2 regions of the Petroclostridium xylanilyticum genome follow, and region 2 is predicted to be linked to the other one. Evidence: riboswitches for the same ligand, from Rfam matches in the RefSeq annotation. Region 2 holds a riboswitch; the other holds the start of a gene.
What was found. A riboswitch is a leader RNA that binds a small molecule or an ion and turns the genes downstream of it on or off. The one in region 2 is predicted to bind cobalamin.
Positions count from the first base shown of each region.

Region 1: another riboswitch for cobalamin. It lies ahead of CIB29_RS15030 (energy-coupling factor ABC transporter permease); the one in region 2 lies ahead of CIB29_RS00880 (TroA family protein).

Region 1 is NZ_NPML01000019.1:604,486-612,781, reverse strand. It holds gene hcp (hydroxylamine reductase) at 1-1,451, shown strand, start outside; gene CIB29_RS15040 (AraC family transcriptional regulator) at 1,853-2,740, opposite strand; gene yicI (alpha-xylosidase) at 2,890-5,211, shown strand; cobalamin riboswitch at 5,501-5,674, shown strand; gene CIB29_RS15030 (energy-coupling factor ABC transporter permease) at 5,833-6,582, shown strand; gene CIB29_RS15025 (energy-coupling factor ABC transporter substrate-binding protein) at 6,579-6,884, shown strand; gene cbiQ (cobalt ECF transporter T component CbiQ) at 6,881-7,648, shown strand; gene CIB29_RS15015 (ATP-binding cassette domain-containing protein) at 7,790-8,296, shown strand, end outside.
Region 2 is NZ_NPML01000002.1:140,858-149,153, forward strand. It holds gene CIB29_RS00840 (ABC transporter ATP-binding protein) at 1-342, shown strand, start outside; gene CIB29_RS18335 (hypothetical protein) at 546-704, shown strand; gene CIB29_RS18470 (DUF5320 domain-containing protein) at 646-888, shown strand; gene CIB29_RS00850 (DUF134 domain-containing protein) at 1,088-1,561, shown strand; gene CIB29_RS00855 (MBL fold metallo-hydrolase) at 1,929-2,759, shown strand; gene CIB29_RS00860 (iron-sulfur cluster assembly scaffold protein) at 2,933-3,322, shown strand; gene CIB29_RS00865 (P-loop NTPase) at 3,355-3,888, shown strand; gene CIB29_RS00870 (acyl-CoA thioesterase) at 3,889-4,305, shown strand; gene CIB29_RS00875 (hypothetical protein) at 4,326-4,439, shown strand; cobalamin riboswitch at 4,656-4,850, shown strand; gene CIB29_RS00880 (TroA family protein) at 5,013-5,603, shown strand; gene CIB29_RS00885 (ABC transporter ATP-binding protein) at 5,637-6,476, shown strand; gene CIB29_RS00890 (hypothetical protein) at 6,725-7,090, opposite strand; gene CIB29_RS00895 (hypothetical protein) at 7,102-7,881, opposite strand; gene CIB29_RS00900 (response regulator transcription factor) at 8,125-8,296, shown strand, end outside.

The DNA.
Region 1 (8,296 bases), on a different contig from region 2:
AGAGTTTATTTTCAACCATTACAAATGTAAATTTTGACAGAAATTACTTTATTCAAAAAGTAAAAGAAGGATTGGCATTACGCGATGATATCAAAGAACAGTTTATAAAAGCAGGCGGGAAGATAGAGAATAATCTGCATGATTCTGCCACATGGTATGCGGATTCGGCAGATGAATTCGAGAAGAAAGCAGAAAAAGTAGGAATATTGGCAACAGAAAATGAAGATGTGAGATCTTTAAGAGAGCTTTTAACATACGGTTTAAAAGGTATGGCAGCCTATGCGGAGCATGCTTATGTTTTAGGATATGAAGATGAAAATATATTTGCATTTACCCAGAAGGCATTGGCAGCAACTGTTGATGATACTTTAACCGCAGATGAACTGGTTGCTTTGATAATGGAATGCGGTAAATTTGGAGTAGATGTTATGGCTTTATTAGACAAGGCGAACACATCTACTTATGGAAATCCGGAAATTACAAAAGTAAATATAGGAGTAAGAAATAATCCGGGAATACTAATAAGCGGACATGATCTGAAAGATATGGAAGAGTTGTTAAAGCAGACAGAAGGGACAGGCGTAGATGTGTATACTCACGGTGAAATGCTGCCTGCACATTATTATCCTGCATTTAAAAAATACCCTCACTTTGTAGGAAATTATGGAAATGCATGGTGGCAGCAGGACAAGGAATTTGAAAGCTTTAATGGACCTATTTTAATGACAACCAACTGTCTGGTGCCACCCAAGGATTCTTATAAAGATAGGGTTTATACAACAGGAGTAGTTGGATTTGAAGGTTTGAAACATATCCCGGCAAGAGAAGACGGCAAAGCAAAAGATTTTACAGAAATCATTGAACATGCCAAGAGATGCAAACCACCGGTTGAAATAGAAAAAGGAGAAATCATCGGAGGATTTGCACATCATCAAGTGCTAAGTCTTGCAGATAAGGTAGTAGAAGCAGTAAAAACAGGAGCCATAAAAAGATTCTTTGTAATGGCCGGATGTGATGGAAGAATGAAGAACAGGGAATATTATACAGAATTTGCAAAAGAATTGCCAAAGGATACTGTGATACTTACAGCAGGATGTGCAAAGTACAAATATAACAAGCTGGATCTGGGAGACATTGGTGGAATACCGAGAGTATTAGATGCAGGACAATGTAATGACTCATATTCTCTGGCTGTAATCGCACTGAAATTAAAAGAAGCATTTGGATTGAATGATATTAATGAATTGCCTGTATCATACAATATTGCATGGTATGAACAGAAGGCCGTCATTGTATTATTAGCATTACTGTATTTAGGAGTCAAGAATATTCATCTGGGACCTACATTACCTGCCTTCCTGTCACCAAATGTAGCAAAAGTATTGGTGGAAAAGTTCGGTATAGGTGGAATAACTAATGTAGAAGACGATATTAAAATGTTCATGGCATAAGATCATTGGCAAAAGGGAAATCATTATTTCAACCATCCGTCAATAGCGTTTAAAAGCACAAGGGGCAACCGAGAATTTTAATGACAAATTTCTCGGTTGCCGTTTTTTATTTCCCGGGAAATATATTATTATAGCACAGAAGGGACGAAACTTGGGGATATTTGTCTTTGCGAATGACTTTTGCATATTATATAATTATTGTATTAAGTGCCGGGGGGGTTGATGCCTTTATTGGGGACTTTCCTCGACCAGGGAGAGGTATGTCCCCTGATCTTAAAATATTTACGAACATGGGGTATCTCCAACCGAATACAGGGATAAGAACATAAAAAATAGGAAGCAGTGCGGCTGATGGAGGCATACACGGCCGCACGCCGGATAAAAATGGGAAAATCTATTGCTCACGGAAGATTTTTTCTGTATTTTAATGGAGTACAATTTTTATATTTCTTAAATATCCTTATAAAATAGCTCACATTATCGAACCCGGTTTTTTCAGCGACCTGAGTAATGCTTAAATCTGTGTCATTCAGCAAGAAAGCGGCTTTGTTAACTCTAACCTGATTAATATACTGGACTGGCGTCTTGCCCGTCATATTTCTGAACAGTTGATAAAAATAGTCTTCGCTAACATTTATTTGTCCGGCAAGGTCCTTGATTAATATTTTTTGCGGATAATTTTTCTCAATAAATTCTATTATCTTTTTAAATCTTGAAAAATACAATTTTTTATCCCTATCCGTTTCTTCCTCTGTTTTTATGACACTGTTCGATAGAAGTTCGGAACAAATCCGGAAAAGTGAGGATTTGATAAAAAGGGGGTAAGCTTTTGGCCTGGTTTCAAAGCAGTTGATGATTTCACGTATTTCCTTAAGGACCCTTTCCTGCCATGCTTCCTTTCCTTCAATCAGCAGAGGGAACCTATAGATTCCGGCTTCCAGAGGCTGAATGTAATCCTGGTAGCATAAATCCTGGTATGCTCCTTTCAGCATATTGATGGCAAAAACAATTGAATAGTATATACCTGTTTCTGTAATACCGCCAAGCCCGGAATGAATATCTGCCGAGTTAACGACTGCAGCCTGTCCTTGCGTTAAAGTCACTGTTTCGCTGCCAATGAGAAATTTATAGCAGCCTTCATGCATAAAAATAAATTCCAGCTCGTCATGCCAGTGATAGTGCAGAAAATCATGCTTACTGCCATATTCATTCCTATACACGTGCAAGGGAAATAAAACATTTCCGTGAACCGACTGTTCTTTATATAACTCCTTCTTTTCAAATTTCATGCCGATCTACCTCAAATAAATGTATCTCTTTCATTATTTGTATTATATCACAAAATCCCGGAATTGTATCAAAATTTCAGGTATTGTTAAAGATTTTAGGGATATTTTTTCACTATAATGAAATTAATAAAAAATCAGAGGTGATTATTTTGAAATTTACAAATGGTCAGTGGCTTGTGAAAGAAGGTATAAAAAACATTCATCCGGTGGAAGTAAATAATGTAAAGATTAAGAATAATGAATTAACTGTATTTGCTTCAACCAGACATATACAAGATAGGAGCGGTACCGTTAATGCACCGGTATTAACTGTACAGCTGTCATCACCCATGGAAGATGTAATCAGCGTAAAACTTACACATTTCAAAGGCGTTCGTGATACCGGGCCGTCCTTTGAACTCTATAAAAATCCTGATACAAAAACACACATAGAAGACCGCGGGGATCACGTATGCTTTACAAGCGGTGCGTTAACGGCAAAGATTGACAAGCGCCCTCAGAAATGGGCACTTCAATTTATAGCGGATAACCGGATCCTTACTGAAAGCAGCTTTAGAAACATGGGGTATATCATAGAACAGAACAGCAGCTGCACATATGTCCATGAACAACTGCTTCTATCGGTAGGCGAGTGTGTATATGGTCTTGGCGAACGATTTACGCCTTTTGTTAAAAACGGCCAGGTGGTGGATATCTGGAATCAGGATGGTGGAACAAATAGCGAGCAGGCATATAAAAACATCCCTTTCTATATGACAAACCGGGGCTACGGGGTGTTTGTAAACAGCACGGACAAAGTATCTTTTGAAGTTGCTTCGGAAAAGGTATCCCGTATCCAGTTCAGTGTACAGGGCGAAGAGCTCGAATATATGCTCATTTACGGACCAACGCCTAAGGAAATTATCAGAAAGTATACCCATTTGACCGGCAAACCCGCACTTCCTCCCGCATGGTCCTTCGGGCTCTGGCTTACAACTTCTTTTACAACAAGCTATGATGAACAAACTGTCAACCAATTTATTGACGGAATGGCGGAACGCGGTATTCCGCTGCATGTTTTCCATTTTGATTGCTTCTGGATGAAAGAATATCAATGGTGTGATTTTAAATGGGATGAACGGGTGTTCCCTAAACCGGAAGAAATGCTAAAAAGGCTTAAGGATAAAGGGCTTAAAATATGTTTATGGATAAATCCGTATATTGCCCAGAATTCCTGTTTATTTGATGAAGGGATGAAAAATGGATATCTCCTAAAAAAAGCAAATGGCGACATATGGCAGACCGATTTATGGCAGGCAGGGATGGGAATTGTTGATTTTACCAATCCGGCTGCATATGAATGGTATAAAGACCAACTAAGAGCGCTTATTGACATGGGGGTTGACTGTTTCAAGACAGACTTTGGAGAAAGGATTCCAACGGATGTCGTTTATTATAACGGCGCCCATCCGGTTAAAATGCATAATTATTATACCTATCTTTATAATAAAGCTGTCTTTGAAGTGCTGGAGGAAAAAATGGGTAAAAACAATGCCGTAGTGTTTGCACGGTCAGCGACAGCCGGCAGCCAGCAGTTTCCTGTGCACTGGGGCGGTGACTGCTGGGCGACCTATGAATCAATGGCAGAAACATTAAGGGGCGGATTGTCATTGGCCATGTCAGGGTTTGGTTTTTGGAGCCATGATATCGGCGGCTTTGAAAAAACAGCGACACCCGATTTATACAAACGTTGGTGTGCATTTGGACTTCTTTCTTCACACAGCCGGCTCCACGGAAGCCAATCCTACAGGGTGCCGTGGCTGTTTGACGAGGAATCTGTAGACGTGTTGAGGTTTTTTACAAAATTAAAATGTACACTCATGCCCTATATTTATCAAAAAGCTTGTGAAGCACACAAGGAAGGAGTCCCTGTCCTAAGGCCGATGCAGATGGAGTTTCCGTTTGATCCTGCCTGCGATTATCTGGACAGACAGTACATGCTGGGAGATTCCCTGTTGGTTGCCCCGATTTTCTCAGCATCGGGAGAAGTAGATTACTACCTTCCTGAAGGGAAATGGCTCAACTTTATAACAGGGGAAATAAAGCAAGGTGGAAAATGGGTTAGAGAAAAACATGGTTTTATGAGCCTGCCGTTAATGGTAAAAGAGAATTCTGTTATTGCGACGGGAAGTAATGATTCAAGGCCGGACTATAATTATGCTGAAAATATTACTTTTAATCTTTTTGAAATAAGCAATGGGATAAAAATCGAGACCAACATATATGATACAAAAGGAGAGATTGCACTAACTGCTTTGACTGGCAGAGAACATGATACTGTCACCATTGCAATTAACAAGTCCAATATACCATGGCAGGTTAGGTTGCTGGCAATTAACGCTGTTCAGAAAGTGATCGGGGGCAGAGTTCAGAAAAACGGTGGTTTTATTACCATTACCGCTGAATCGGATAAGATTTCCATCACTGTGTAATGCGCTTGGAGTGTATATTTTATATTTGAAGAATATTATGGAAAGAACGTTGCGGAAAGGCTTAGAGCCTGTTAACGCAGCGGAGGAAAAACCGCATCACTTGTCTGAGCGGTAGCGAGTTTGATGCCTTTATTGGGGACATTCCTCGACGAAGGAGAGGTGTGTCCCCTGACCTTAGACGCAAGTTTACAGGCTCTTAGCCTTGTAGATCAGTGAGCTGTTTTTTTGTTGTGAAATAAATTACAAAATAAATAAAGATATTTTATAGACGAAAAGGATTTTAAAAGATATAATAAAACCAGATATAGGTGCAGCAATGCATAATAGGGAAGCAGGTGTAAATCCTGCGCGGTCACGCCACTGTAAAGAGGAGCGGTTTTGCATAATGCCACTGGAGTAACTGGGAAGGCGTAAAGCTGTGATGATTCTGAGCCAGGAGACCTGCCTGTATCGTAGATGCTACAAACCTTACGAGTGATAGGGGGGGTAGATTAACGTGAACGTTAATAAAGTATATGATACAACCTGACCCTCTCTTTATAAAGAGGATTTTTGTTTCTTATCAGAAGTGCGTTAAGTTTAGTCCTTATTTAAATAACATTTTATGAGGAGGTCAGGTTAATGAAAAACAAAGTATTATTAAAAATGTCTTATGTACTTCTTATGTTATTACTGATTCCTATGTCAGCCTACGCCATGCATATTATGGAAGGTTTTTTACCTGTGGGCTGGGCTGTTTTCTGGGGGATAATATCCCTTCCTTTTGTTATATTTGGTATAGGAAAAATTTCCAAATTAACAAAGGAAAGGCCTAATCTAAAGATGCTTCTGGCTTTGGCTGGAGCCTTTGTTTTCGTATTATCAGCTTTAAAAATTCCCTCTGTTACCGGTAGTTGTTCTCATCCAACAGGAGTAGGGTTAGGCGCAATACTTTTTGGACCGGCAGTAACATCAGTGTTAGGTCTTATTGTACTTATATTCCAGGCTATTCTTTTAGCCCACGGAGGTCTTACTACTTTAGGGGCAAATGTATTTTCTATGGCAATTGCCGGCCCTATTGTGGCTTTCCTGATATATAAAGGAGTAAGAAAATGGAACGGACCACTCTGGCTTGCTGTCTTTTTAGCAGCTACTCTAGGTGATTTAGTTACTTACATGGTAACAGCCATACAGCTTGCATTGGCTTTCCCTGATCCTGTAGGGGGGGTCATGGCGTCACTTGGCAAATTTATGGCTATTTTTGCAGTTACTCAAATTCCTTTGGCAATCAGTGAAGGAATATTAACTGTTGTTATTTTTAATATATTATATGCCTATAATACCAGAGAACTCCAACAATTAAATGTCCTAACCAAGGAGGTAAAAGTATGATACAGGGTAACAGGTTACTGGCAAAAAATTTTTTACTTATTTTATTAGTGGTGATATTGTCTGTTATTCCGCTTTTTCTAATTCAGGATGCAGAATTCGGAGGTGCTGATGGAAAAGCACAGGCGGTAATAGAAACTATAAAACCTGATTATAAACCATGGTTTGAGCCAATTTTAGAACCTGCCAGCGGAGAAATTGAAAGCCTGTTATTTGCACTGCAGGCAGCAATAGGAGCGGGTTTTATCTTCTATTACATTGGGTATACTGTAGGTAAGAAAAAAGGAATGAGTCAAACGACATGATTTATATAGATAAATATGCTTATGTAAATAAGTTAAAGGCGAGCCCTATGGAAAAATTTACATTTGCTTTTCTAACCATGGCAATATGTCTTTTAAGTAAATCAATCACTGTATCCCTTATAACAATATTTGTTCCAGCCTTGATTGTCATTTTTAAAGCTAAAATTCCTGCTGGATTTTACATAAAAATAATGCTTCTACCGCTGTCATTTTTAATACTTAGTGTAATGACTATTGTTGTAGTAGGAGTGAGGGGAGAAGAGAACATAATTGTTAGTCATAATTTTTTTAGATATAATATAGGGATTACTTATGAGAGCATGGAAACTGCCATGAGATTGGTATTCAAATCCCTTGGAGCAGTTTCTTGCCTTTATTTCCTGGCACTTACCACGCCTATGATACAACTTATTTCGGTATTAAGGAAACTGAAGTGCCCTGTAATCCTGCTTGAATTAATGGGGCTAATATATAAATTCACTTTTGTTATGTTGGAAACTGCAAACCGCATATATATTTCCCAGGATGCACGTTTGGGGTATTGTTCAGTTAAAAGAGGCTATCATTCTTTTGCACAATTGATTTCAGCCCTGTTTATAAGGTCTTTGTACCGGTCTCAAGCGCTTTATACAAGTTTGGAATCCAGGGGATATGATGGAGCATTGAATGTTCTTGAGCCGCGGTATAAAAATTCTATAGTTAATGTTTTTTCTATAGTTATTATAGATATGTTACTTATTATATTAGCTTTGTTCTATAAATAGAGATTTATATAACGCAATAATGATTTTACATTGGAGTTGCAATTGTGATGCGCATGCAAAATACAAAAATTAATACAAGATTTTTAGTGCGTTCCAAATCGTTTTTAACTTTTAATTCTTAATTGAGCAAATGGAGTGAGGATGCTGGACAAATATATATTGGAAACTGAAGATTTAGAATTTCAATATCCTGACGGTACCTATGGGTTAAAGGGACTGAGTATAAGAATTGAACAGGGAAAAAAGATTGCCGTACTAGGTGGTAATGGTGCAGGTAAGTCTACACTTTTTTTACATTTTAACGGCATTTATCAGCCTACAAAGGGTAAAGTGAAATATGAAGGAAAAGAGCTTACGTATAAACGCTCTTCACTGGTTGAGTTACGTAAAAATATAGGAATTGTGTTTCAAGATGCTGATTCTCAGCTCTTTTCTGCAAGTGTATTTCAAGAGATTTCCTTTGGTCCTATGAACCTGAAGCTGGATCTTTTTGAAGTCCAAAAAAGGGTGGAAAAGGTAATGAATGAGACGGGAATTATCTTTCTAAAGGACAAGCCTACCCATTTTTTAAGTTATGGACAAAAAAAGAGGGTGTGCATTGCCGGTATATTGGCAATGGAGCCTAAAGTTATCATATTTGATGAACCT
Region 2 (8,296 bases):
TTTATTGCAAGAAAATGCTATAGCTTAAGCGGAGGACAGAGGCAGAGGGTGGCTCTTGCAAGGAGTCTTGTCATGGAGCCGAAGCTTCTGATTGCCGATGAAATCAGTTCGATGCTGGACCCTTCTACGCAGGCCAATGTATTGAGGCTTTTAAAGGGCTTGCAGAATACAAAAGGCTTTGCCATGCTGTATATCACCCATGATCTTGCGTTGGCTCAAAAGATAGCCGACAGGGTGTATGTAATGTATAAAGGGAAAATTATCGAATATGGGCATGCGGCTGATATCTTTGAATCGCCAAAAGAAAGTTATACCAGCAAACTGGTACAGATGATAACTTGATTGAAAGAAGGTGCTTGAATGAAGACTGTTTTGATTACCGGAGCGTCAAAAGGAAAATGTATTTAAGTCTATTGATGACGCAGTTCCCATCTATACTGCTGCTGATAGAGTAAGAAAGAAGTTTGTGGGTGATGATGTCCATTTAAGAGGTTTGATTGAATATACAATTGTTTGAAAAGATAGGCCTGGTATCAAGATTGTTGATGGAAAACTCACCAGCACGATACGAGTTGATAATATATGATAAAACAATGCACCATCATTTAATTTGCTTAAAATCAACTTTTTTACGCCGGTTATGCAATGCCCGGTTTTGCCAACTATGGTGGCGTTGGATTCGGGAGAGGAATGGGCGGAGGTAGAGGATTTAGAAGAATGTTCTATCTTTCAGGAATTCCAGGATGGGCAAGAAACGGTTATACTATGCCTATACCGAATGGACAAGTTTATGATGAAAAAGCGGCCTTGAAAAACCAGGAAGAGTTCCTTGAAAAGCAGCTTAAACAGGTAAAAGACCGTTTAAAGAGTTTTGACGAAGGAGAATAGCATACCCCATTCTTTTCGGATGGCAGGTTCTAAAATATAGAGAACCTGCTTTCTATTTTGCTAATTGTTATTATTGATTGAGAAAGGATATTATATAGATATACCCGAAATATGGCAAATATGCTTACCCTCTTTTTTAAAACGAGTAAAAATGATAGAATAGTAATACAAACAAGTATATTGAAAGGGGAATAACAAATTGGCTAGACCACCTAAATGGAGAAGAGTTGAATTTATTCCGAATATACAACACTTTGTGCCTTTAGACATACAGACAAATAATGTAGAAGAAAACATATTGCGAATTGAGGAAGTTGAAGCTATACGTCTTAAGGATGTAGAAAAACTGGAGCAGGAAGAATGCGCCGAAAAAATGGAAGTTTCAAGACAAACCTTCCAGAGGATTCTTAATAATGCAAGGGAAAAAATTGCCGACAGCATCATAAACGGTAAAGCTATACGTATAGAAGGTGGAAATTTTACCCGCCACATTTGTCCGGTCCGGTGCCTTGATTGTGGGAAAGAGTGGAAAGAAAGCTATGAAAACTTTGAAAAAATTATTAATGGCCAATATATATGCCCGGACTGCCAATCTAAGAAGATAGTATGTCTTAATACTAATGGCCAGAAGTTTTGCAAGCGCAATTGCTGGAGAAGGGGAAGAATGGATTGATAGCAAGTTACCATTTGAACAAATGGAATTATATGAAAAAAAGAGTCGCGCCGGGGGCTCTTTTTTTTATGTTTGTGTGTATATTTTCTGTTTGTCATTTATAGGTAAAATAAAAGCTGTTGATGTATGATTTTATTATATATATGCTCGAAATGAAAATAAAGAAATTATATGTGTTGACGCATTTTTAGGTATTTGAAAAAACAATTATTTTAATTAATATGTTCTATTACATAAAAATATTATGCATTGTTCTACTGCTGTAATTATTGACAGACTGGTGAAAGAGTGCTATTATTTTGATATATTAAATGGGCAAAAGCCCATAATTATTATTTGGTTTATGAAACATTGGAGTGATACAAAAATGTTAAAAGTACATATTCTTACTGATGACAGAGTCAGAAAACGTGAGCTGCTTGCAGAACACGGGCTGTCTCTCTGGATAGAAAAAGACGACAAAGCAATATTGTTTGATACAGGCCAATCTTCAGTTTTTTCCCATAATGCAAAAGCCATGGGCATCGGTCTCGAAGCCGCTGACTATATTGTGATAAGTCACGGCCACTATGACCATTGTGGCGGATTGCAGTATTTTCCCTATAAGGATAAGGCTCCGGCAATTTATGCTCATCCCGATGCTTTTTTAAAAAAGTTTGCTTCCACTGATAAGGACGAACCGTCCATGGAAGTAGGAATACCGTTTGAAATATCCGGGCAGGATTGGATGAAAGACCGGATTGTTTATACCAGAAAGCCTTTGAAGATTGATGAAGGCATCATGGTATCCGGAGAAATTCCTTGTTCCAGCACTTTTGAAGAAGTGCCGAAAGACTTTTACGTTGAGAAGGACGGCAGGATGATGCATGATATGATGCTGGATGAACAGATGCTTATTATTGAGGATGATGATGAAATAGCTATTTTTCTTGGGTGCAGCCACCCGGGAGTTATCAATAGCCTCAAGTATGCGCAGAAGCTTTTTCCTGAGAAAAGTATAAAACTTCTGGTGGCCGGAATGCATCTTGAGAATGTAAGTCCCATACGGCTACAGATGACCATCCAACATATACTGGATATGAATATCCAAAAGGTTGTTCCTTTGCATTGTACCGGGTTTGGGGCGATGTGTGAGATGAAACGCTTCCTGGGTGACCGCTGTCTTATCCTGTGTGCGGGAGACACAATTGAATTCTGATTTTTACATAGAAGGAATAAGATAAGGGGACACACGTTCTAGAGAACAGAAATAAGAACTCAGAAATCATATTTATGAAAGGCTTTGAAGCAGTTCTTAGTTCTGTTCTCCGGAGTCTGTTATCTGTTCTCTGCAGTTTCGTAATGTCCCCTTTTGAAAAGGAAGTGGGTTGTATGTATGATGAGATGTATACCGATACGGTGATTGAGCATTTCATGTGCCCCAGAAATGTAGGAAGCATGAATGATGCAGATGGAGAAGGGACCATCGGTGATCCCGGTTGTGGAGATTCACTGACTATATACATTAAAGTAAGGAATGGAATTATTGAAGATATCAGTTTCCTTGTTTTCGGTTGTGCTGCTGCAATAGCGACAAGCAGTATGACAACCGAACTGGCTAAAGGCAAGACAATAGAGGAAGCGATGAAAATAACTGAAGATGATATTGTAGAGGCGTTAGGCGGTCTGCCTGAGAACAAGAAGCACTGTTCAAATCTTGGTGTAAAAGCTTTAAGAAGCGCTATTGAAAATTACTATAGCAGAAAAGTTAACAACAAATAATTTATCATTTATTAAATGAAGGAGTGGAGAAAATGAAGCAAGCTTCAGAAAAGAACAGGAATAATGGATGTCCGGGAGAAGAAAAGTGTAATCCTGAGGATTTCAGATGCAAAACGCATGAACTCAATGATATTAAGAGAACAGTGGCTGTTTTGAGCGGCAAGGGTGGAGTGGGCAAATCCCTTGTAACTTCCTTGCTGGGCGTTGTGATGAGGAGAAAAGGCTATAACATTGGCATACTGGATGCAGATATTACCGGCCCTTCTATACCAAAGGTATTCGGCGCTGATGATTACAGGGCTGATACCGGTGAATTCGGCATATATCCTGCCAGGACGCATAATGATATCAAGATCATGTCTATCAATCTTCTGCTGGAAAAGAACGATTTTGGAGAAAGCAAGGCAGAAAAGGTCGCACAAGAAATGGACATTCCGTTTCTGGGCAGACTGCCTGTTGACCCCGACCTGGCAGCTCTTTGTGATAAAGGGGAAATTGAAAAATTCGATAAGGACTATGTGAATGGCTGCATAGAAATGCTTGAAAAAAGGTTGGGCGGTGATTGATTGTTTATTTCAGAGACAAAATTTACAGTAAGATATGCTGAAACGGATCAAATGGGAATCGTGCATCACTCTAATTATCCCGTTTGGTTTGAAGCTGCAAGAACCGGTTTTTTCAAGAAACTCGGATTTCCATATTCAAAAATTGAAGGTGAGGGTATTTTACTCCCTTTAACAGACATAAAGTGCTGCTTTAAAAACCCTGCCAGGTATGAGGATGAAATTGAAATCAGGGTCAAGGTTATAAAACTTACCTGTGTAAGGATTATGTTTTTTTATGAGGTTTACAACGACCTTGATAAAAACCTGATAGCCACCGGGGAAACAGCTCATGCATGGACGGATAAAAGCTTGAAACCTCTAAATCTTGAGAAAAGACTGCCGGGATTGTATGAAGTATTAAAGAGGGTAGTATTCTGAGCAAAGGTCAATGCTTTGGCATGATTAAATTTGGTTCAGGAACAGAGATCATTATGCCTGATAGTGCAGAAATAAATGTAAAACCCGGAGATAGGGGCAAAGTGGGTGAATCAGTTATTGGAATAGTAAAATAATATGAATATTTCAAAAGTAATTAATAGGTATTAGCAAGAAAGAAAGGAGTTTGATGAGAGTTTCATAAATCAACATGGTATAATTTGCATGTCAAAAATTCATTGACGCCCTATTTTTCACAAAAGTCGTTGATGAACTTAAAAATTATTTATAAAAAAACAAATATTTTACATGACAAAAGATAGTTTATAGGATATAGTGAGTATGAAAACTAAATATAAAAAAACAGGTGCTAATTATGGTTCTGATGAACAGAATCATGAATTGGTGAAAAGGGAAGTCGGGTGAAAGTCCCGCGCGGTCCCGCCGCTGTAAAAGAGGAGCCCTCCTAGATAACCACTGGGAAACCGGGAAGGTTGAGAGGATGATGATACTTGAGCCAGAAGACCTGCCTGTTTTAGTACACCGTTAACTCTACGAGCGATAGGGGGTGTTTTTGCAGTGCTGTACAAATATAACTGCGTTTATTATGGGACCTCTTAACGATTTGCGTTGAGAGGTTTTTTAGATTTGTACAGGTTTAATAGTGATTCTATGAAATTTGCAAGATTAAATTGAAGGAGATGTTTGATATGCTAAAAATAAATAAATTTATAGCTTTATTAATTGCAGTATTTATGATTATAGCAGTTTTTGCAGGATGCGGCGCTAAAGACGGCAATACAGCAAAGGATAACTCCGTGGCAGCAGTACAGGAGACACCGGCGCAAGCGCAGCAAGAAGCACAGGCAAAGGCGCAGGAAGACAAAAAGGACGCTGAAGTTTATCCTTTAAAAGTCAAGGACTTTAATGGATTTGAAATAACAATTGAAAAGAAACCCGAAAGTATTGTGTCTTTGACTCTCGGGACAGATGAAATGCTTTTATCCCTTGTAGACAAAAGCAGGATCAAGGCACTGTCGGGGAAAATTGCAGAGGATGAAGGAATTTCAAACGTTGCTGATAAAGCAAAGGAATTTCCGAAAGCAGAACAAAATGTCGAGACGGTAATATCCTTAAAGCCCGACATTGTTTTTGCGGCAAGCTGGATGAAAAAAGAAGCGATTCAGCAGATGAGAGACGCAAAAATACCCGTTTACTGCTACGGGACAGCTACAAATGTGGAACGCAAGCAGCGAGTACCTGGAAAAGCTGAAGCAGCTGTACCTGGATATAGAGGGTAATATTGAAGAAAGCATTTAAGGGGGGACAGACGATTGCTGGTTTTTAAGAATCTAACAAAAAAGTATGGAAACATTACTGCCGTGGACAACCTTAACCTTGAAATAGAAAAGGGGGAATTTTTTGGGCTTTTAGGCCCGAACGGGGCAGGTAAAACCACAACAATAAGAATGCTCAGTACTCTTACAGCCCCAACTTCAGGGTCGATCTCCATTGACGGCAGGAGTATGGACAGGAACCTGTCTGAAGTGAAAGTTAAAATTGGCGTTGTACCCCAGCATACCAACCTGGAGGGGGAAATGACGGCATGGCAAAACCTTGAACTCCACGGGTGCCTGTACAGGATGCCTAAAGATGCAAGGAGGAAAAGGATTGATGAACTTTTAGAATTTACAGAACTGTCCGGGCGGGCAAATGACCTGGTAAAAAACTTTTCCGGAGGCATGAAAAGAAAACTGATGATTGCAAGAGCGCTCATGCATAAGCCGGATATACTCCTTATGGATGAGCCGACTGTAGGCCTTGATGCTGCTGCAAGGAGAAAAATGTGGGACCTGATGAAAAGCTTGAACAAAAACGGGCTGACCGTACTGCTGACTACACATTACATCGAAGAGGCTGAAATTTTGTGCAATAGAGTGGGACTCATGAATGAAGGCAGGCTTATAGAACTTGACACACCGAAAAAGCTGGTGGAAAAGGTGGGCAGGTTTGTGGCGGAATGTTTTGAAAACGGTGAGACCAGCAGCAGTTTTTTTGATACACGGCAGGAGGCGGTCAGCTATGCTTCACAAATCCAGGGCAGCGTCAATATCCGTCCATCCAACCTTGAGGATGTATTTATAAAATTGACAAACAGAAGGGTAGGTGCCTGATAATTGACTTTTAATTTAATAGCCAATATTTTAATTTCAGTATATAAATCTTCATCTATTGTTGTATTAATATTTTTTCTTGCCATTTTAAGCACCTCCTAAATAGTATAAATTAATTTTACCACATAGTTGACCATGTATCAATGACATGTTAAAATAAATACATAGATAAAAAGAAGGTAATCGAAAAGCAGCTGGAAATTAAAGAAACAGAGAATTTTAACAGTAAAATATCCATTAATTTGAATTCAATATACTTGCCCCTTGAAAACCGCAAAGGCCTCAGAATCCCGAGGGACTTTAGGAAACATTCTTGGATCAAAATCAGGTTTGATGTAGACGACGTTGCCGTAATTGCTGTCCGAGCATTTACACTCCTTTGGGGGTTCCAAGCCTTTTGTCGCAAACCAGCAACGATATTTAACGCCTTTAGGTTCAACAAAGCCCCAGTTGACCATAGGGATTCCTCCATGACAAATGGGATGGCCATGGTCATCAAAGCAGAGGATATCCGGGTGGGGATAGTTGAATTTGGCTTTAGTCCTGGAATCCAGAGAGATAAAAGGTGTAATACCGTAATGCTTTAAAAGCTCATAGATAGGATAGTTGTCCATGGCGCCATCCGCTACAAAGCTTTTAAAATTAAGATATGGATATAGTTTATGGATATCCTGGAGGGCGAAGACGGTGGTAATACTATCATGGCGGCTTGCCTGAACCATCTTGATGTAAATGGGAAGGTCATAGGGGCTGTCTGAAGCGGTGACATTGAAAAGAGTATTGCCAAAGAACCACTGTTCGCGGTAACTATCCCATCCCCATTTTGCATCCGGGTCGGAGAACCTTCTGGGGCATTGGCAATTAAAGATTCCCTTTGAGCGGCAGTCGCAGACCTTAACACCATAGTGACTGGCGCCAGAATAAAAGGGTGAGCCGTCGAATTTGGCTTAAGCTTTTCGCCAGCCTTCAGTTTTAACCTTGGCTTGCTGGTAAACTTTTTGACTTTCTTTTTCCGATTCAGGTGAAGCTTACGGTCTGCTCTCCAAAATCGGATTAGGAAATCATAGTAGGAGGCAGCAGCCGGAGCTTTGACGACAAAACCGCAAATATCAAAAAGCAAAGGATCAGAGGCTACCTTTAAAGCCCAATTTGTGATAGAATAAACCTGTTGGTCAAGCATTAATACGAGTGAGCGTATTATACCTTGCTGATTTTTGGCGGGTCGGCCAGAATCAGGGTATAAAGGCTTGACTACGGGAAGCAGGTTATCCAGGTTGAGTAGATAGAGCTTTGAAATGCTTTTATCCAGTGCAACCAGCCTGCTTCTTTGCGTTTCATAATACAGGAGCATTTTCAGGCGAAGCTTTTCCTGGTAATTGCAATGTGGTGTCCAATCTCGTAACATAAAAAACCTCCAAAACAGAAGATATGGTAATAAATACCATCCACTTCCATTTTGGGGCGAACGTGTGTTTGACAAGATAGATAAGAGCCATTTATGGGTATATATGGGAATATAACTGGAAATTTAGAAAAAATTTTTCATTAAAAAGTAGGGGTGAAGCAGAAATGCTGAACCTTGAAAATCTATAAAATTAAAGCTCTCTGAGTTTTCGAGAGCGTACGACGAATAAAAAGAGGTGTGTTTATGGATAAAGAAAGAGTTTTGATAGTTGACGATGAAGAGCGTATAAGGGATATGATAAAGGAATATGTCAGTCTTGAGGGATATATTATTGATGAAGCTTCAGATGGAGTTGATGCGTTAAACCTGTTTAAACAAAATAAATACTCTCTTGTTGTGCTTGATGTTATGATGC